DNA from 2 places in the Hydrogenophaga sp. ZJX-1 genome. Region 2 is predicted to be linked to the other one. Evidence: predicted binding sites of a transcription regulator. Region 2 holds the regulator's gene; the other holds the start of a gene.
What was found. The regulator NrdR, encoded in region 2, represses ribonucleotide reductase genes. The targets are predictions, from matches to a motif close to CACNANATNTNGTG.

Region 1: ACN5W5_RS11240 (ribonucleoside-diphosphate reductase subunit alpha) is a predicted target of NrdR. The motif match lies at 5,107-5,120, and genes of this name have one in related genera.

What each region holds. Positions count from the first base shown of each region.
Region 1 covers NZ_JBMBRA010000003.1:501,248-511,295, forward strand. Annotated here, with positions in the region: gene ACN5W5_RS11215 (cytochrome C assembly family protein) at 1-667, shown strand, start outside; gene ACN5W5_RS11220 (PP0621 family protein) at 680-919, shown strand; gene ACN5W5_RS11225 (sensor histidine kinase) at 950-2,746, shown strand; gene ACN5W5_RS11230 (sigma-54-dependent transcriptional regulator) at 2,763-4,238, shown strand; gene ampD (1,6-anhydro-N-acetylmuramyl-L-alanine amidase AmpD) at 4,228-4,851, shown strand; gene ACN5W5_RS11240 (ribonucleoside-diphosphate reductase subunit alpha) at 5,332-8,196, shown strand; gene ACN5W5_RS11245 (ribonucleotide-diphosphate reductase subunit beta) at 8,340-9,503, shown strand; partial or broken gene ACN5W5_RS11250 (hypothetical protein) at 9,722-10,048, shown strand, end outside.
Region 2 covers NZ_JBMBRA010000001.1:580,456-590,503, reverse strand. Annotated here, with positions in the region: gene ACN5W5_RS02945 (peptidylprolyl isomerase) at 1-205, shown strand, start outside; gene ACN5W5_RS02940 (UDP-2,3-diacylglucosamine diphosphatase) at 246-1,061, shown strand; gene ACN5W5_RS02935 (zinc-dependent peptidase) at 1,055-1,918, shown strand; gene ACN5W5_RS02930 (DUF349 domain-containing protein) at 1,971-4,721, opposite strand; gene ACN5W5_RS02925 (transglycosylase SLT domain-containing protein) at 5,447-6,349, shown strand; ZMP/ZTP riboswitch at 6,408-6,573, shown strand; gene glyA (serine hydroxymethyltransferase) at 6,630-7,874, shown strand; gene nrdR (transcriptional regulator NrdR) at 7,894-8,343, shown strand; gene ACN5W5_RS02910 (GspH/FimT family pseudopilin) at 8,464-9,021, shown strand; gene pilV (type IV pilus modification protein PilV) at 9,032-9,592, shown strand; gene ACN5W5_RS02900 (PilW family protein) at 9,547-10,048, shown strand, end outside.

The sequences.
Region 1 (10,048 bases), on a different contig from region 2:
TGCCTGGCTGCTGCACCTGCTCGTGCTCGCATCGGGCCTGCTTGAACACCCGCCCCGCTTTGGCTTCGCGCCCGCGCTCTCGGTCACCGCCTGGCTGGTCCTGACGGTGTATCTCGTGGAGACACGGCTGTATCCCCAGATGCGCGCACGCTGGACGCTGGCCGTGCTGGGCACCGTGGCGGTCCTGCTGGCCCTGGTGTTCCCCGGCTCGCCCTACCCGGCCCTGCGATCGAGCTGGTTGCCGCTGCACTGGGCGCTGGGCATCGCTTCCTACGGACTCATCGCCGCGGCCGTGGTGCACGCCTGGATGATGCAGCGGGCAGAGAAATCCATGCGGCTGGGCGCCTCGGCCGACTCCACCCTGCCACTGCTGACCCTGGAACGGCTGACCTTCCGCTTCGTGGCGGCGGGTTTTGCGCTGCTGAGCGCCACCCTGCTGGCCGGCTGGTGGTTCTCGGGCACGCTCAACCACGGCTGGGTCTGGGACCACAAGACCGCCTTCTCGGTGCTGTCCTGGCTGACCATGGGCATTTTGCTGGTCGGCCGCTGGCGGCTGGGCTGGCGGGGCCGCACCGCGGTGCGCACCCTCTACGTCGGCGCAGGCTTTCTGCTGCTCGGGTACGTCGGCTCCCGCTTCGTGCTCGAAGTCGTTCTGCAGCGAGTCTGAGGACCCCACCCCATGAAATTTCTGCTCGTACTGGCGGTGGTCCTGGTGGCATTCTGGGTCTGGCGCAACAACCGCTCGCAGGAGCTTGACCGCGGCCAAGCCCCGGCGCCCCGAAAACCCCTCCCGCCCGTGGCCATGGTGGCCTGCCTGCAATGTGGCGCGCACCTGCCCGAGAACGAGGCCATCAAAGGCCCGCGAGGAGCCTACTGCTGCGCCGAACACCGCGCGCAGCACGAGCGCCAGGGCAGCTGATCCGGGCCTGTGCGTCAGGCAAGAACACCCATGGCCCAGGACCACAACCCCAGTTTCGCGCCCTCCTGGTTCTCCACCTTTGAGGACCACGGATCGCTGGGGCGCGAACAGCGGCGCCACGCCTTCGAGCGCCTGTGGCGCGCCTTCATGCGGGCCAGGGCCTTCATTGCCGCTGTCTTGCTGGCGTTGCAGGTGTTCGAGCTGCTCAACCACAGCGGCGGCCCGAACTGGCTGGTGCTGGTCAGCGCCCTGCACCTCACGGCCGCGCTGGCCGTGATGTTCTGGTGGCCGGTGGACAACCCCGAAAAAGCGGGAGGCCTGCAGTGGCCACTGACCATTGGTGTCGACCTGCTGGTGTTCGGCCTGCTGCAGTTCTTCCAGCAAGGCGGCCTCAATTACACGCCCCTGTTTGCCCTGCCGGTGCTGCTGGCCGCGGTGCTGGGTTCGATGACACTGGCGCTCGCCACCGCTGCGAGCGTCACGCTGTTCCTGCTCGGTGAAGCGGCCGCAAGTGCGGCATTGCTGAGCGACGTCTCCGCCTCGCGCTTCCTGCAAGCGGGTCTGACGGGCACCGGATTCTTCCTCGTGGCCCTGCTGGCCAACCAGCTCGCCGTGAGGCTGGCGCGGGAAGAAGTGCTGGCCCAGAGCAGCCAGGCCGCCGCCCGCGCGCAGGCCCAGGTCAACGAGCTGGTGATCGAGAGCCTGAGCGAAGGCGTGCTGGTGGTCGACCCGCACGGCGTGGTGCGCAACGCCAATCCGGCGGCCAAGTCCATGCTCATGGGCGAGCACTACCCGCACGCCGCCAAGCTGCTGCTGTCGGCACGCCACGGGTGGGAAGGGCTGTCCCATCTGGTGAACGAAAGCTTCGCGCTCGGGCAACCCATGCAGTCCGAGGTTCGCATCGACATCGACGAATTCACCTCGCACCGGTTTTTCGCCCGCACCCGGCTCACACGCACCCAGGGCGAAGGGCACGCCGCACTGTGCGTGCTGTTCCTGGAAGACCTGCGTGAAGTCGAGGCCCGCGTGCGCACCGAAAAGCTGGCCTCCATGGGCCGCATGTCGGCGGCTGTGGCGCACGAAATCCGCAACCCGCTGTCGGCCATCACACAGGCCAACGCGCTGCTCGACGAAGAGGTGGTGGAACCCGGACAGAAGCGGCTCACCCGCATGATCGAGCAGAACGCCCAGCGGCTCTCGCGCATCGTGGACGACATCCTCAATGTGGCGCGTGTCCAACCCCACCAGGACGGGGCGTACGCGGCGGCGCTGCCACTGGATCCGACCGTGCGCCAGATCACGCACGAATGGAACCGTCAGAACCAGATCCAAGGCATCCTCGGCGTGCACCTGCACGCGCCACAAGCCCATGTGGGCTTCGACCCCGAGCACCTGCGGCGCCTGTTGATCAACCTGCTGGACAACGCCCTGCGCCACGCCAGTGGCAAGCCCTCGTCCATCCGCGTCATCACGCAGCCCGGCGGCACAGACCGCGTGCGCCTGTCGGTCTGGAGCGATGGCGCGCCGCTGGAGGCCAGCGTGTTGCGCCACCTGTTCGAGCCCTTCTTTTCTTCGGAGAGCCGCTCCAGCGGCCTGGGTCTGTACATCTGCCGGGAGCTGTGCGAGCGCTACGGGGCGCAGATCGCCTACCAGCGCAGCAGGCTCGACCAGCGTGAAGGCAACGAGTTTTTCGTGCTCCTGCCCGGCGCAACAACGGGCAACCAGCCCGCTCAGCAAAGCCTGGCCTACCCCATGGGCGACTCGGTGCCCGGCCTGACCCGCCCTGGTCTCTCCCAGGCGGACCCGCCGTCACTGTCCACGCTGTGACCCCCAAGACCGATCGATGACAGCACCCACACCCACGTCCATCCTGGTCGTCGACGACGAGCCGGACCTGCGCACCCTCTACGAGTTGACGCTGCTGCGCGAGGGCCATGAAGTGGTGTCCGCCCCCGACCTCACCCAGGCCCGCGAGTGGCTGGCGCAACGTCACTTTGACGTGCTGATCACCGACATGCGACTGCCCGACGGTCTGGGGCTGGAGCTGCTGCGCGAACTGGGTGCCGATCAGCGCACCGAAAAGAGCATCGTCATCACCGCCTACGGCTCGGCCGAGAACGCGGTCGAAGCGCTCAAGACCGGCGCCTTCGACTACCTCACCAAACCGGTGGACCTCAAGCAGCTGCGCACCGCGGTAACGTCCGCGCTGCAAAGCCAGCGGTACCCGTCCGCGATGCGACCGCCTTCGGGCAACGCCATCCCGCGCAGCGCCCCGCCGCCACCGGCCGGCGTCCAGGCCCTGGAACGTATCGTCGGCACCTCGGGCTGCATGGTGCAGATCCGCAGCCGCATCGAAAAAGTGGCGACCAGCATGGCGCCCGTGCTCATCCTGGGCGAATCGGGCACCGGCAAGGAACTGGTGGCGCGCGCGGTGCACGAATGCAGCCACCGGGCCAGTGGCCCCTTCGTCGCGGTCAATTGCGGCGCGATCCCTGAAAACCTGATCGAAGCCGAATTCTTCGGTGCCCGCAAGGGTGCCTTCACGGGCGCTACCCATGACCGCGAAGGCTATTTCCTGGCGGCCAAGGGCGGCACCCTGTTCCTCGACGAAATCGGCGACCTGCCGCTCCAGATGCAGGCCAAGCTGCTGCGCGTGATACAGGAGCGTCGCGTGCGCCCGCTCGGCGGCGTGCAGGAAGAAGCGGTGGACGTTCGCCTGGTCAGCGCCACGCACCGCGATCTGGCCGCACTCGTCAAAAGTGGCGAGTTCCGGCAAGACCTGTTCTACCGGCTGAATGTGATCTGCCTGCGCACACCCGCCCTGCGCGAACGGCGCGAAGACCTGTCCGAACTGGCCCACGCCCTGCTGCAGCGCATCTGCAGCGAATCGGGCCAGCCGGTGCCCGAATTGTCCGGCACGGCTTTGGCCTGGCTGCAGGCCTGCGAGTTGCCCGGCAACGTGCGTGAACTGGAAAACCTGCTGCAACGAGCGCTGGCACTCAGCAGCGGTGCGGTGCTGCAGGCTGACGATTTCGGTGACACAAGCGACACGGCGATGCGTCCTGAGAGCCCGTCAACAGCAGCCGCGTTCGCGGTGCCAGCCCCGGAACCGGAACCGGAACCGGCAGCGGGCATACCGCCCGACCTGCAGACCTACCTGGACGAGCAGGAGCGCCAGGTCTTGCTCAAGGCGCTGAAGGAAACCGACTTCAACCGCACCGCCGCCGCGGCCCGCCTGGGCCTGAACCTGCGCCAGATGCGTTACCGCATCCAGCGGCTGGGCATTGCCACCCCGGCAGACGGTGACGATGACGCCTGAATCCGGCGATCTGCCCGTGTCACCACCCGACTGGGACGGCGGCTGGTTCACCGCCGCCCGGCGCAGTGCATCGCCCAATTTCGGCCCGCGCCCCGAGGGCGCGCGGATCGACCTCATCGTGATCCACTCCATCAGCCTGCCACCTGGCGTTTACGGTGGACCAGAAGTGGAACAGCTCTTCACCAACCAGCTCGACTGGGACGCCCACCCCTACTTCCAGCAGATCCGCGGCATGGAAGTCTCGGCCCATTTTTTCATCCGCCGTGATGGCGAGCTGGTGCAGTTTGTCGATGCCGACGCACGCGCCTGGCACGCTGGCAGTTCCTGCTGGCGCGGCCGCAGCAACTGCAACGACGACTCCATCGGGATCGAACTGGAAGGCCTGGAAGGCGGACCCTTCACCAGCGCGCAATACGACGGCCTGGCCCGTTTGTGCACCAGCCTCGGCCTGCGCTACCCGATCGCCCACATCGCTGGCCACGAACACATCGCACCCGGCCGCAAACAAGACCCCGGCAGCGGGTTCGACTGGACCCGGCTGCGACAAAGTCTGGGCTGGGCCCATGCGTGTTTCCCCAACGACACGCCACCGGCCACCCACGCGGTCACCTGAACGGCGCAGGGCCGGAACACGGGCGTTGGACACAGCGTTCCATTGGCGCCGCTTTCAACGGTAAAGCCACCGGAAGACCGCATCGATGCTTCAAAGGAAATTCGACAGCGAGGCCCATCGAGCCACCACCGGACGTACGTTGCCGTTGCCACGGCCCAGATGGTCCAACGCTTTTTTGTTTGTCGAAATCTGCTTGGCGAGGCAGTCGTAATTTTTTCACAAACACTACCGGTAGTGGCTTGAAGAGCCGCCACACACCAGATATAGTGTGCCCTGCGCGTTGCGGTCGCCCGGTCACATGGCTTGAAAGCATCCCATGACATGCTTGCGCAGATCCGGTCAAGCCATCGGATCTGCCCTGGACCCGGCCTCCCCACCCCGCTGCCATCCGACACCGCGTGCCTTCGCCGCCGACACAAAACAAACGAAAGAGGAACCATGCTGACAGCCCAATCCCCCACATCCGCCACCGCGTCCACGATGCATGCCGCTGGTGCCACCAGCGTTGCCATGCCCGACAGCGCCAGCTCGGTTTTTGCCCAGTACCAGATCATCCGCCGCAATGGCGCGGTCGTGCCTTTTGAGCCGAGCAAGATTGCGGTGGCGCTGATGAAGGCCTTTCTGGCGGTGCACGGCACCCAGGGCGCGGCCTCGGCCAGCGTACGCGAAACGGTGGATGCCCTGACGCAGAACGTGGTGCGTGCCCTGATGCGCTCGCGCCCGGGCGGAGGCACCTTCCATATTGAAGACGTGCAGGACCAGGTCGAACTCGGCCTGATGCGCAGCGGCCACCACGAAGTGGCCCGCGCCTACGTGCTGTATCGCGAGCGCCGCACACAGGAGCGCGCCCACCAGGCCGAGCAAGCCAAACCCGCCGAAGCCCTGCTGCACGTGACGGACGGCGGTCAGCGTGTGCCGCTGGACCTGAACCGTCTGCAGTTTCTGATCGAAGACGCTTGCAAGGGCCTGGGCAAAGACGTCAAGGCCGATCCCATCGTCGCCGAGACCAAGCGCAACCTGTACGACGGCGTGCCGATCGAAGAGGTCTACAAGGCCTCCATCCTGGCCGCCCGCACCCTGATCGAAAAAGACCCGGACTACACCTACGCCACCGCGCGCCTGCTGCTGCACACCATCGTCAAGGAAGTGATTGGCGAAGAAGTGCCGTCCAGCGAGATGGGCGCGCGCTACGCCGACTACTTCCCGCAGTTCATCAAAAAGGGCGTGCAGAACGAACTGCTAGACGAGAAGCTGCAGCAGTTCGACCTCGCCCGCCTGGGCGCCGCGCTCAAACCCGAGCGTGACCTGCAGTTCGACTACCTCGGTCTGCAGACGCTGTATGACCGCTACTTCCTGCACGTGCGCAAGACTCGCATCGAGCTGCCGCAGGCCTTCTTCATGCGCGTGGCCATGGGCCTGGCGTTGAACGAGATCGACCGCGAAGCCCGCGCCATCGAGTTCTACGAGGTGCTGTCCTCGTTCGACTTCATGTCGTCCACGCCCACGCTGTTCAACGCCGGCACCCGCCGCTCGCAACTCTCCAGCTGCTACCTGACCACCGTGCCCGACGACCTGGACGGCATCTACGAGTCGATCAAGGAAAACGCACTGCTGTCCAAGTTCGCCGGCGGCCTGGGCAACGACTGGACGCGCGTGCGTGCACTCGGCGCCCACATCAAGGGCACCAACGGCGAGTCGCAAGGCGTCGTACCCTTCCTGAAAGTGGTCAACGACACCGCCGTGGCGGTGAACCAGGGTGGCAAGCGCAAGGGCGCGGTCTGCACCTACCTGGAGACCTGGCACCTGGACATCGAAGAATTCCTGGAGCTGCGCAAGAACACCGGCGACGACCGCCGCCGCACCCACGACATGAACACGGCGAACTGGATTCCCGACCTGTTCATGAAGCGCGTGATGGAAAAGGGTGAGTGGAGCCTGTTCTCGCCCAACGACGTGCCCGACCTGCACGACCTGTTTGGTGCCGATTTTGAAAAGGCCTACGTCGCCTACGAAGAGAAGGCCGCCCGCGGCGAGATCAAGCCCTACCGCAAGCTGGCCGCCACCGACATGTGGCGCAAGATGCTGTCGATGCTGTTCGAGACCGGCCACCCCTGGATCACCTTCAAGGATGCCTGCAACGTCCGCTCACCGCAGCAACACGCCGGCGTGGTGCACAGCTCCAACCTCTGCACCGAGATCACGCTCAACACCAGCGACACCGAAACCGCGGTCTGCAACCTGGGTTCGGTCAACCTGCTCAACCACATCAAGCGCACCGACGACGGCGCCAAGGTGCTCGACCACGACAAGCTGCAGGTCACCATCAAGACCGCGATGCGCATGCTCGACAACGTGATCGACATCAACTACTACGCCGTCAAAAAGGCGCGCGACTCCAACATGCGCCACCGTCCGGTCGGGCTCGGCATCATGGGCTTCCAGGATGCGCTCTACGAACTGCGCATCCCCTACGCCTCCAACGAGGCGGTGGAGTTCGCCGACCGCTCGATGGAAGCGGTCTGTTACCACGCCTACTGGGCCTCCACCGAACTGGCCCGCGAGCGCGGCCGTTACGCCAGCTACAAAGGCTCGTTGTGGGACCAGGGCATCCTGCCACCCGACACGCTGGACCTGCTGGCGCACGAGCGCGGTGGTTATGTGGACGTGGACCGCAGCAGCAGCCTGGACTGGGACGCGCTGCGCCAGAAGATCGCCGCCGATGGCATGCGCAACTCCAACTGTGTGGCGATCGCGCCGACCGCGACCATCTCCAACATCATCGGCGTCGACGCGTCCATCGAGCCCTGCTTCGGCAACCTCTCGGTCAAGTCCAACCTGTCGGGTGAGTTCACCGTCATCAACGGCTACCTGGTGAAAGACCTGAAGCGGCTGGGCCTGTGGGACGACGTGATGGTCATGGACCTCAAACACTTCGACGGCTCGCTGCGCTCCATCGACCGCGTGCCGCAAGAAGTGAAGGCGCTCTACGCCACCGCCTTCGAAGTGGAACCGCTGTGGCTGGTGGAAGCCGCCGCGCGGCGCCAGAAGTGGATCGACCAAGCGCAAAGTCTGAACATCTACATGGCTGGCGCATCGGGCAAAAAGCTCGACGACACCTACAAGCTCGCGTGGTTGCGAGGTCTCAAGACCACCTACTACCTGCGCACCACATCGGCCACACAGGCCGAAAAATCCACCGGTCGCACCGGTCAGCTCAACGCGGTCTCGGTGCACGGCAACGATGCTTCGATGAGCGCAACTGCGGCGACTGCGGTGGCTGTTGAACCTGCGACCGACATCAAGTTTTGCGCGATCGATGACCCCGGTTGCGAAGCCTGCCAATGACCTTTGCATGTGTTGTGTGTGCGTGTTGTGGTGTTGAACGTCGCGCATTCGATGCGACACCGCAACACAAAACATTCATCACACGCATGAGTCCTTTGCATTTCATGCAGACACTTCGATAATCCACCGAATTGGACACACCTATGTTGACCTGGGACGATCAAGTTACGCCCTCCTCGAAGCCCGCACCGATTCCCCTGCCACCTCACATGCCGGGTGTGCAAGCGTCACTGTCCTCCGCGACAAATCCCTCCCCCGCTTTCGCTGCACCCAAGGCCACGCCGAGCGCACACCGCGTCAATGCGGCCGACAAGCGCATCATCAACGGCAAGACCGACGTCAACCAGCTGGTGCCGTTCAAATACAAGTGGGCCTGGGAAAAATACCTCGCCACTTGCGCCAACCACTGGATGCCGCAGGAAGTGAACATGAGCCGCGACATCGCGCTCTGGAAAGATCCGAACGGCCTGACCGAAGACGAGCGCCGCATCGTCAAGCGCAACCTCGGCTTCTTCACCACTGCCGATTCGCTGGCTGCCAACAACATCGTGCTCGGTACCTACCGCCACATCACCGCGCCCGAGTGCCGCCAGTTCCTGCTGCGCCAGGCCTTTGAAGAAGCGATCCACACGCACGCTTACCAGTACATCGTGGAGTCGCTGGGTCTGGACGAATCCGAGATCTTCAACGCCTACAACGAAGTGCAGTCGATCCGCGACAAGGATGAGTTCCTGATCCCCTTCATCGAAGCGATCATGGACCCGGCCTTCGTCACCGGTTCGCCGGAAAACGACCAGACCCTGCTGAAAAGCCTGATCGTCTTCGCGTGCCTGATGGAAGGCCTGTTCTTCTATGTTGGCTTCACACAGATCCTGGCGCTGGGTCGCCAGAACAAAATGACCGGCGCCGCCGAGCAGTACCAGTACATCCTGCGCGACGAGTCCATGCATTGCAACTTCGGCATCGATCTGATCAACGCGATCAAGATGGAAAACCCGATGCTCTGGACGGCTGAGTTCAAGGCCGAGATCAAGTCGCTCTTCATGAAAGCGGTTGAACTGGAGTACCGCTACGCCGAAGACACCATGCCGCGCGGTGTGCTCGGCCTCAACGCGTCCATGTTCAAAGGCTATCTGCGCTACATCGCCAACCGGCGCGCCACACAGATCGGTCTGGAACCGATGTTCCCGAACGAAGAAAACCCGTTCCCCTGGATGAGCGAAATGATCGACCTCAAAAAGGAACGCAATTTCTTCGAAACCCGCGTGATCGAATACCAGTCTGGCGGAGCGCTCTCCTGGGACTGACACAGTCACCACCCGGGGCCGCAACCATTCATCACATGTTTTTTGAACATTCAGAACCCTGCTCCCTGCGCCCTGGCGTTGGGGCCAGGGTTTTGTCACAGGATTCAACGCCTTGGGGTCAGCCGTGGATGCATCCGCACGACCCCAGGGCCTTGAATCACTTCATCGGCACAAAGACCGACTGAAGTGCTCTTTGCAACTTGATCAAGGAGAAAACAATGGCAACTGCGAAAAAAGCCCCGGCCAAAAAGGCCGCTCCGGCAACGAAAGCCGCTCCGGCTAAAAAGGCCGCTCCGGCCAAGAAAGCCGCTGTGAAGAAGGCAGCCCCAGCGAAGAAGGCCGCTCCGGCCAAGAAAGCTGCACCGGCCAAAAAAGCCGTCGTGAAAAAGGCAGCCCCAGCGAAGAAGGCCGCTCCGGCCAAGAAAGCTGCACCGGCCAAAAAAGCCGTCGTGAAAAAGGCAGCCCCAGCGAAGAAGGCCGCTCCGGCCAAGAAAGCTGCACCGGCCAAAAAAGCCGTCGTGAAAAAGGCAGCCCCAGCGAAGAAG
Region 2 (10,048 bases):
CCAGTTCTTCATCAACGTCGCCAACAACGGTTTCCTCAACCACACCGCCCCCAGCGCCCAGGGCTGGGGTTACGCCGTGTTCGGCAAGGTGGTTGCCGGTTCGGACATCGTGAAGAAGATCGAGGGCGTGGCCACGGGTCGCAAAGGCTTCCATGACGACGTGCCCAAGGAAGATGTCGTCATCGAAAAAGCCGTCGCCATCTGACCGTCGCCATTTGATGGCGGGGGCTCCCTGCCCCGTCCCGATGCCAGAATCGACCCCCGACCGCTTCGCCACCCTGCGCGCACCCGCGCACTGGCAAGCGGTCGATTTCATTTCCGACCTGCATTTGCAGGCGGCAGAACCCGCCACACTTACCCTGTGGCAACACTATCTGCAACAGCCCCCTGTGCAGCGGGCCGATGCGCTGTTCATCCTGGGCGATCTCTTCGAGGTCTGGATCGGTGACGATGTGCTGACGCCCCAAGTGCCAGACACCACACCGTCCTTCTGGCACGCCTGCGCCCAGTTGCTGTGGGAGCACAGCCGCCACACGCCGGTGTATTTCATGCGCGGCAACCGCGATTTCCTGCTTGGCGCCCATGCACTGAGCACTTGCGGGATGCAGGGACTCGACGATCCGACCGTGCTGGAATTTCATGGCCAGCGCTGGCTGCTCAGCCATGGCGACGCCCTGTGCCTGGCCGACACCGACTACCAGCAGTTCCGGGCAGTGGTGCGTTCCGCCGACTGGCAGCGCGATTTCCTGGCCAAACCGCTGAGCGAGCGCGAGGCGATCGCCCGCGGACTGCGCGAGCAAAGCGCGGCCCGCAAACGCGGCAGTGCACACGATCCCAGCCTCTGGGCCGACGTGGATGCGGGTGCGGCCAGAGAGTGGCTGCAGGTGGCCGGCTCACAAACCTTGATACATGGCCACACCCACCGTCCGGATCAGCACGATCTGGGCCAAGGCCTGCGGCGCGTGGTGCTCAGCGACTGGGATCCGACCGCCCTGCCACCGCGGGCCGATGTGCTTCGCCTCAGAGCGCAGGACGGACTGCAGCGACTGCCCCTGTGCTGAAACCACTGGCCCGCCTGCTGCAACGCTGGCTGCCCAGGCGCTGGCGCAGCCCTCTGCCGCTGCCCGCGGCGCTGTGGCGCGAAACGCTGCAGCAACACCCCTTCCTGGCCGAACTCACCACCACCGAACAGACTCGCCTGCAGCAGCTCTGTGGTCATTTCCTGCTGGAGAAGGAATTCCACGGCGCCCATGGCCTGGTGGTCACCGATGCCATGGCGCTGAGCATCGCGGCACAGGCCTGCCTGCCGCTGCTGCACATCGCCAGTCCGACCGCCCGGAGCTCCCGGGACCCGATGGATGCGCTGGACTGGTACGACGACTTCGTGGGCATTGTGGTGCAACCGGGTGCTGCGGTGGCCATGAGGGAGTCCATCGACGCCGCGGGCGTGGTGCACCGCTACCGCGAAGTCCTCGCAGGCGAAGCCATGGACCGCGGCCCGGTGATGCTGAGCTGGGAAGATGTGGCACAAGCCGGTCAGGTGACTGGCAGCGGAAGCAACGTGGTGATCCACGAATTCGTGCACAAGATGGACATGCGCGGCATGCAAGCCGGCGACACCCCGGATGGCGCACCCGCGATGACCCGGGGCCTGTGGGGCTCGACCCATTCGGCCCAGGCCAGACAACACTGGCGCCGGACCATGACCGAGGCCTACACACAGTTTCGTGAAGCGCTGAACGTCGCCGAACGCTTTGGCGGCGAACGCCCCTGGCTGGACAGTTATGCCGCCAAGGATCCGGCGGAGTTCTTCGCGGTGACCTGCGAGGCCTACTTTGTCAACCGCGAGCGCTTCGCCCTCGAATGCCCGACCCTGCTACCGCTGTACGACGGGTTTTTCCGGGCTCACCCGCCGTAAACGGCCACCGGCCCACCGGGTCAGGCAGGCGGTCGCCCCACCTCAGTGCCTCTCAACGCTTGAGAAGGACCTTGAGCGTGTTCTGCAACCGGCGCGCAGCGCCAGCGTCAAACTCACCGGCCAGCACGCGGGACACATCCTGAGCCCAGGTATCGGCCGGCGCGGCTTCGTGGCGGCGCGTGAGCAGCTGCAGCTGCAGCATGCGGCGGGCATCCAGCAGTTCGGCCGGCGTGGGCACTTCGGCCGCCATTTCCAGGCGCAACAGGGCATCAGCAGGCACCGCAGCAGGCGTGCCCGCGTTCAGGCTCTGGGACCACGCGCTGCGGGTCGCCGCGTTGACGCGCGAACCCAGCGCCTGCGCCGTCGGCAACTGCGACGCATCGCGCTGCTCCCAGGCGGTCAACAGCTGGGTCAATACCTCACCGTGCGCTTGCGCCGCGAGCTTGCGCAGCGCGGCTTCGGCGTGTTCGATCGCCTGACGCTGGGCTCGGAAAGCGGCATCCCCCAGGCGCGGCCCCCGCGGCTCGCGGTCAAACCGTTCGCCGCCGCGCCCGTCGCGAGCATCGCGCCCGTCACCACGGCCGCCAAAACCACCCCGTGCATCGCGGCTGTCGCGGCCCGGAGGACCCCGACGGTCATCACGTCCGGCGGGTTCGGTCTTTTTCATGCCCGGCCGGTCATCGCCACGCACCGCAACGATCTTCTTGGGCGGGGCGGCAGGCTTGACGGGTGCCGGGGCCTCTGCCGCCGCGACTTCGTCCCCGGCATCGGCCGGCGCTGAACCGTCCACAGCCGGGGCCATCGACTGGTTTTCTGCAGTCTCCTCAGTGGCCCCGGCAGGCGCGGCAACGGCATTCGCCGCGCCACGAGCAGGTTCAGCCGCAGCCTCCGCCTGACCGCGCAAGGCCGCTTCCAGCGCCGCCATGGCAGCGCGAATCTGCTGGGCATCGCCGCTCGCACTGGCAGCGTCCACCGCCTGCGAGGCCTCCAGCACGCGCTGATCGTGGGCATTGAGTGCCGTTGACGCCTTCTCGCGCTCGCTGCTCTTGCGGGCAAAGGCTTCGTCAATGGGTTGGCGGAAGGCCTCCCACAACTTTTGTTCCTGTTTGCGCTCCAGCGGCACCGCGTGCGCTTCGGCCTGCCAGCGCTGCTGCAGCGCCTTGACCGCGTCAATGCGCAACTGGGGCGCTGCGCCCATGGCCTTGGCTTCCTCGATCAGGGCACGGCGACGCTCAACGCTTTGTGCCTGCGCGGCTTCGAGTCCGGCATGCGCGGCGTGCATGGCGGTTTTCCAGAGCGGCTGCATTTCGGCAAACGCCTTCTCGCTCAGGTGACCGGCTTCCCGCCAGCGCTCGGAAAACGCGTGCAACTCACGCACCTGGGCTTTCCAGTCGGTGCTTTGCCCATGCGTGGCGGTCCAGGCCTTGAGCTCTTCGATGATGGCCATGCGCTGGGCCTTGTGGGCCTCCGCCTGCTGGCGGACCTGGGTCAACCAGACTTCAACACTCTTGTGCGCCTCGGTGCAGGCTTCGTCGAAACGCTTCCACAACGCATGGTTGGGCTGGCCGCCCTGATCGGTCGCCTTCCATTGATCACGCAGGCTGCGCAGGGTCTCCTGCATCTTGCGCCCACCCAGTCGCTGGCCCTCCGGCGGTTGCAACAGCGCCTCGGCCTTTTTCACCAGCTCTTCCCGCAGCTGATCGGCACGCCAGCGCTGCCAGTCTTCCAGATCACCGGCCTGGGTCAGGGCCGCGTGGGCGCGGGCCTCCAGCTCGGGGCCAATGAGGCGGGCATGCGACTTCAGCACCGCACGCACATCGGCCGCGGCCTTCGGCGTGGCTTTTCCATGGCCCTCGGCCAGCTCGCGCTCCAGCACACCCAGTGCACGATCCAGTTCTGCGAGCACCTTGACCCGGCGCTCCTGGGCGGCTTGGGCATCGTGAGCGGCTTTTTCGCCGGGCACAGCCGCTGCCTCGCCACGGGCAGCACGCAGTTCGTCCGCCCAGACCGGCACGGCCGGCAGCGGTGCCTGCGGGTTGGCATCGGCCGCAACCGCCTGGGCCAGGGCCGCTTCGAAAGCTTCCCACACCAGTTGCAGCTGGCTGCGCGATGCCTGGAGCATGGGAGGAAACTTCGGTTCAACGCTGGGCCACTGGGCATCGTCGGCCAGGGTACTGGCCTGCTGCTGCCATTGGGCCACGTCGGTGCGCAGCGCTTCGGCGCTCTGCTGGGCTTCGCGCCAGGGCTTGGTCGACATCACCTCGATGCGCTGAGCCATCAACACCGCCGACTCCCGCTCCACCTGAACACGGTGCTGCACATCCTCGATCGCCTTGACGCGTTCGGCCAGGGCCTGCTTCAGCCCCGCCAACGGTTCACGCGACAGCGGAGCACCCGCCCGGGCCGCATCGCGCTGCCAGGCCATGGCATCGGCCAGATTCAGACGGGACTGCCCGATGAGGGCCTCGGCCTTGACGGCCCACTCGGCGGCAATCTGTTCCTGGGCCTTCAAACGCTTGTGTTCGTCCAGCTTTTCCTTCAGCGGCTTGGCCGCACCCCGGTCACGCTGCGACAGCTCCTTGAACACTTCGGTCATCTGCTCCAGCCCCGGTTCGCCGGCCAGCCATTCGCGGATGCGGGATGCGCGCTCGCCAGAAGTGGGCGCAGAAAACGCGCCACCGGTCAGGGCATCCAGGGGATGTGCGGCGTTGGCAGGGGCTTGCTTGGAGCTGGCGGGCGTGTTCACGGCAGATTCCGGGGCATTGGACTGGGGGGGACTTCTTCGCAGGGAAAACAGCGACATACAGGGATCGTTCCGGGATAGGGGCCGGCGCATGAGCGCCTGGCGAAGCCCGTATTGTCGCTGCTGTTGCTGCACATGCCGATCCGGCACGCCCAAAAACAAGAAACCCCGGTGAGCAGAACCCACCGGGGTTGACGGCGGGCAATTTGCACTTGCCGTCGGTTTTGGCGGAGGGAGTTGGATGTCTCTCCAGCCTGGAAGCAACAGATTGCTCCCGTTTGGAACCGGTTGGCGGATGCTCCGCGTCACCGGTTTGATGCCCATCCACGACGGGCAACTGAAGGTTAACCGGGTTCCTGATCCGCTTCAAGACGTACCCCCGAGCAACGTCATGGAGATTTTCAATCGCGATCGGCGCGTGATGAAGGTCACGCTGTTAACAGCAGTAACAACACCCTATCGCACCCGAATCGACCAGCGGTACCTCTGAAACGCTGACCGGCGAGCACCGCTGATCCGGGCTGGCATCCGTGCTAGCACGGGACACAAAAAGTGGCCAACACCGCCATTACATATACCTTTAAGTATTTATGAAACAACTTTTAAACATTGACTTGATATTAAACTCCCCCTAACATTCGCCGGTTTTGCCCTTCAGGGTAAACCCGAGCCGCTGACCCAGCAGGGTCCATCGAACGCGATGGCTCACAAAGCCCGCCTCGATGAGGTGCCCAGCCAGCCGCACAGACCCACCCGGTCACCGCGGCACCGACAGGAGAGACTTCATGAATGACACCACCCCCCGCCACCACAAGAGCACCCCAGGTGCCAAGGCATCCATCAACACCGCCCTGAGCGACATGGTCCAGGGCTTCATCGCCATCACCCACAACAGCGTTGCGCTGCTGGGCACCGTTCTCGCCGTGGGCCTGATCACGCTGGCCGCGCGCCACGACCTGCGCAGCGACGCCGAGCAACACCTGCTGGGCTGGTTGCAGCAGCGCCAGGTGGCATCAGCGCCCGTGGTCGCGTTCAAACCCGAACCCGATGCCGTGCAACGGGTGACCGCCGTGCAGCCCACCCAGCTGCCCAAGCAACAGGCCAACGTGGCCTTCTGGCTGAGCCGCAAGTACCGGGTTGCTCCGGAGCCGCTGGGGGTTCTGGTGGCCGAAGCTTTCGAGGTGGGCGAAAAGGCGCGGATGGACCCAACCCTGATCCTGGCGGTGATGGCCGTGGAGTCGCGCTTCAATCCTTTTGCCCAGAGCCCTGTCGGTGCGCAAGGCCTGATGCAGGTGCTCACGCGCGTGCACACTGAAAAATACGAAGACTTTGGCGGCCAGCTGGCGGCGTTCGATCCCGTATCCAACCTGCGGGTGGGTGCGCGGGTGCTGCAAGACTGCATCAAACGGGCAGGCTCCATCGAAGGCGGCTTGCGCCTGTACGTCGGTGCGGTCACCACCGATGGCAGTGGCTACATCAACAAGGTGATGGCAGAACACCTGCGCATCCAGAGCGTGGCGCTGGGCAAGCCCATGCCCACCCGCTTCCCCAGCTACAGAACCATACCGGTCGTCGTGCCCGCTGATACCGAGACACTGCCGACGCCCGACGTCACCGAGATGGAAGCAGCCGACGCTGCCTCCCCCGTTGCAGAAACCGTGGAACCCCTGCTGCTGGCCCGTTCGTGATCCCTGGGCCCGGTAATATCGGCTATCCGGGCGCCTGCCGCCCTGCTCGGATAAACTAGGCCCCGCACGCAACTGGCGATAGGCACTCCAGGCTCAGGGCTCACAGCCCAGGCTTCGGTGCTGACGTGGCCCCCCTGCCCCCATATGGGACCAGGGACAACCACTGGGAAGCGTGCCGCCTGGCTGCCAAGACAGGTGATCAGCCGTTCGCCTGGGCAGCCCCTGCCGTCGTCACCCCGCTGACGTGCGCCGGGATCCACGTTACCCAAGACTGCCAACCATGTACGACCGCAACATCCTCATCGAGCAAACCGACCCCGAGCTGTTTGCCGCCATCCAGGCCGAAAACGCACGCCAGGAACACCACATCGAGCTGATCGCCAGCGAAAACTACGCCTCGCCCGCCGTCATGGCCGCCCAAGGCACCCAGCTCACCAACAAATACGCCGAGGGCTACCCTGGCCGCCGCTACTACGGCGGCTGCGAATACGTCGACATCGCCGAGCAACTGGCGATCGACCGGGTGAAGCAGATCTTCGGCGCCGACGCCGCCAACGTGCAGCCCCACTGCGGCGCATCCGCCAACGAAGCCGTGTTCCTCGCCTTCCTGAAACCCGGCGACACCATCATGGGCATGAGCCTGGCCGAAGGCGGCCACCTCACCCACGGCATGGCGCTCAATATGAGCGGCAAGTGGTTCAACGTGGTCAGCTACGGTCTGGACGCCAACGAAGCCATTGACTACGACGCCATGGAGCGCAAGGCGCATGAGACCAAGCCCAAACTCATCATCGCGGGCGCATCGGCCTACAGCCTGCGCATCGACTTCGAGCGTTTTGCCAAAGTGGCCAAAGACGTCGGCGCCATCTTCATGGTGGACATGGCCCACTACGCCGGCCTGATCGCTGCCGGCGTGTACCCCAACCCGGTTCCGTTTGCCGACGTGGTGACATCCACCACCCACAAGAGCCTGCGCGGCCCGCGTGGCGGCATCATCCTGATGAAGGCCGAGCACGAAAAAGCCATCAACAGCGCCATCTTCCCCGGCCTGCAGGGTGGCCCGCTGATGCACGTCATCGCGGCCAAGGCCGTGGCATTCAAAGAAGCACTGCAACCCGACTTCAAGGCTTACCAGCAACAAGTGCTGACAAATGCACGCATCGTTGCCGAAACCCTGGTGTCGCGCGGCCTGCGCATCGTCAGCGGCCGCACCGAGAGCCACGTCATGCTGGTCGATCTGCGCGCCAAAGGCATCACGGGCAAGGAAGCCGAAGCCGTGCTGGGCAGCGCCCACATGACGATCAACAAAAACGCCATCCCCAACGACCCGGAAAAGCCCATGGTCACCAGCGGCGTGCGCATCGGCACCCCTGCCATGACCACCCGCGGCTTCAAGGACGAAGAAGCCCGCCTGACCGCCAACCTGATCGCCGACGTGCTGGATAACCCGCGTGACCCGGCGAACATCGAGGCCGTGCGCGCCAAGGTCAACGCGCTGACGGCCCGGTTCCCGGTGTACAAGTGATGCCAACTGGCGCGACGCGATGAAGTGCCCCTTCTGCGGTCATCTGGAGACCCAGGTCGTCGAGACCCGGATCTCCGAAGACGCGGACTTCATTCGCCGCCGCCGCCAGTGCGGCCATTGCGAAAAACGCTTCACCACCTATGAACGGCCGGAGGTCAGCTTTCCGGCCGTGGTGAAGAAAGACGGCCGGCGCGTCGACTACGTGCCGGCCAAATTGCGCGCGTCCTTTGCGCTGGCGCTGCGCAAACGCCCGGTCAGCACCGAGCAGGTCGACGCAGCCATCGAGCGCATCGAAGAAAAGCTGCTGAACCTAGGCGCCCGCGAAGTCCCGGCCACCCGGCTGGGAGAAATGGTCATGCGCGAACTCAAGAAGCTCGACAAGGTGGCCTACATCCGCTTCGCCAGCGTGTACCGCAGTTTCGAAGACATTGACGAGTTCCGGGCACTGGTGGACGAAGTGCGACGTTGATGACGCAGCCGCGTGGCCAGCGCCACGCCGATTCGAGTACTTTCTGCCGCCTGTCGCGTTGTTTCCGCCGGTCAGCTGACTGCCTCTGATGGCCTCGGCACGCGCCGATACGATGCGTACATGGATTCTCATGCCCACCCCATCCCTTCAGCGCCCCCGCAAAGCGCCAGCGGCTTCTCTCTTATCGAGATGATGGTCGTGGTGTCCTTGATGGCCATTCTGGCTGGACTCGCAGCGCCCAGCTTCACGGGGATGATCGAGTCCTACCAAGTCGCCTCCGCGCGAGACAACCTGCTTTCCACACTCCAGTTCGCGCGTACCGAGGCCATCCGAACCGGGCAACCCATTACGGTGCGACGTAGAGCAGATTGCCCCAGCAACAACTGGGGTTGCGGCTGGATCGTGTTCCGGGACACAAACGGCGACAACGTCCAGCAAGCCGCAGAGCCGCTGGTTCGCGGCACCGAACTCCAACGCGGCGTATCCATTCAAGCCAACAACGTTGCCGCTAACAACTTTGTGCGCGTCAACAGCTTCGGCCAGTTCGCTGGCAGCATGTTTTTCGCTTTCCAGATGGCTCCCATCAACACACCCAACAGCACAAGCTGTATTGCCCTGACCTTCTCGTCCGGCATGAGAGCCACCTCGACCAAAGGTTCCGGCAGCTGCCCCACCTGATTGGCCCCACATGATCCACACCTCCTTGCGCCGCCACCAGACCGGCATCAGCATGATCGAGTCGCTGGTTGCCCTTTTTGTGCTCGCTCTGGGCATTCTTGGACTTGCCGGGCTTCAGACACGCACATTGACAGAAACCCGCTTGACGAACGCTCGGGCTGTCGCAGTGCGCATGGCTGGTGATATCCATGAGCGCATGAAGCTGAACACGGGCGCCCTGAACGACAGCGCCGCCAATGGAACACCCAATCCCTATCTGGTGGGCTGGGGTGCCGCTCCCGCAGGGACCAACTGCAACACCGCGGCATGCACCAGCGCCCAACTGGCCGGCTTCGATCTGGCTCAATGGAAAGCGACGCTCGCGGCGTCATTGCCCGGGGGCAACGGTGCAATCTACGCCATGCCGGGTGACCCCACCGCCTTTGGTGTGGTGATCGCATGGACCGACAACGTCTCGGCACAAGCCGACGGTCTGGCCGATGACGACAACCCTTTCCTGGTGACCACCGACGTGGCCAACGTGACATGCCCGGATGGATCGATCTGCCACCTGATCAGGATGCGTCCGTGATGAAATACTCTACCCACTTACGTGGAAGCGCCAGCATGCGGTTCACGTCGCACCGGCGCCAGCAACGCGGCGTGACCCTGATCGAACTGATGGTCGGCATCACCATCGGTCTGCTCGTGTCTGTGGCCGCCATTGGCACCCTGGTCTACAACCGTGTCGCGTCGACCACTATCACCGACACGGTGAACCTCCAGCAGGATGCTGCAGCCGTCATGCGCATGATCGGACGCCAGCTCAAACAGGCTGGCGCAGTTCCCGCCGAGGACTACGTGGACCTGACCAATCCGGGTCTGAGTACCCAGAAGTTTGTCTACCGCAGCGATTACATCGGCCTGGACAACACGCAACCGATCCCGATTTCCATCCGAGGGACCAACAACGGTGTTGAAGACACGCTCACGGTGTCCTTCAGCAACGTGGCCAACATTACTGCTTTGCTGAGCGATTGCATGGGCA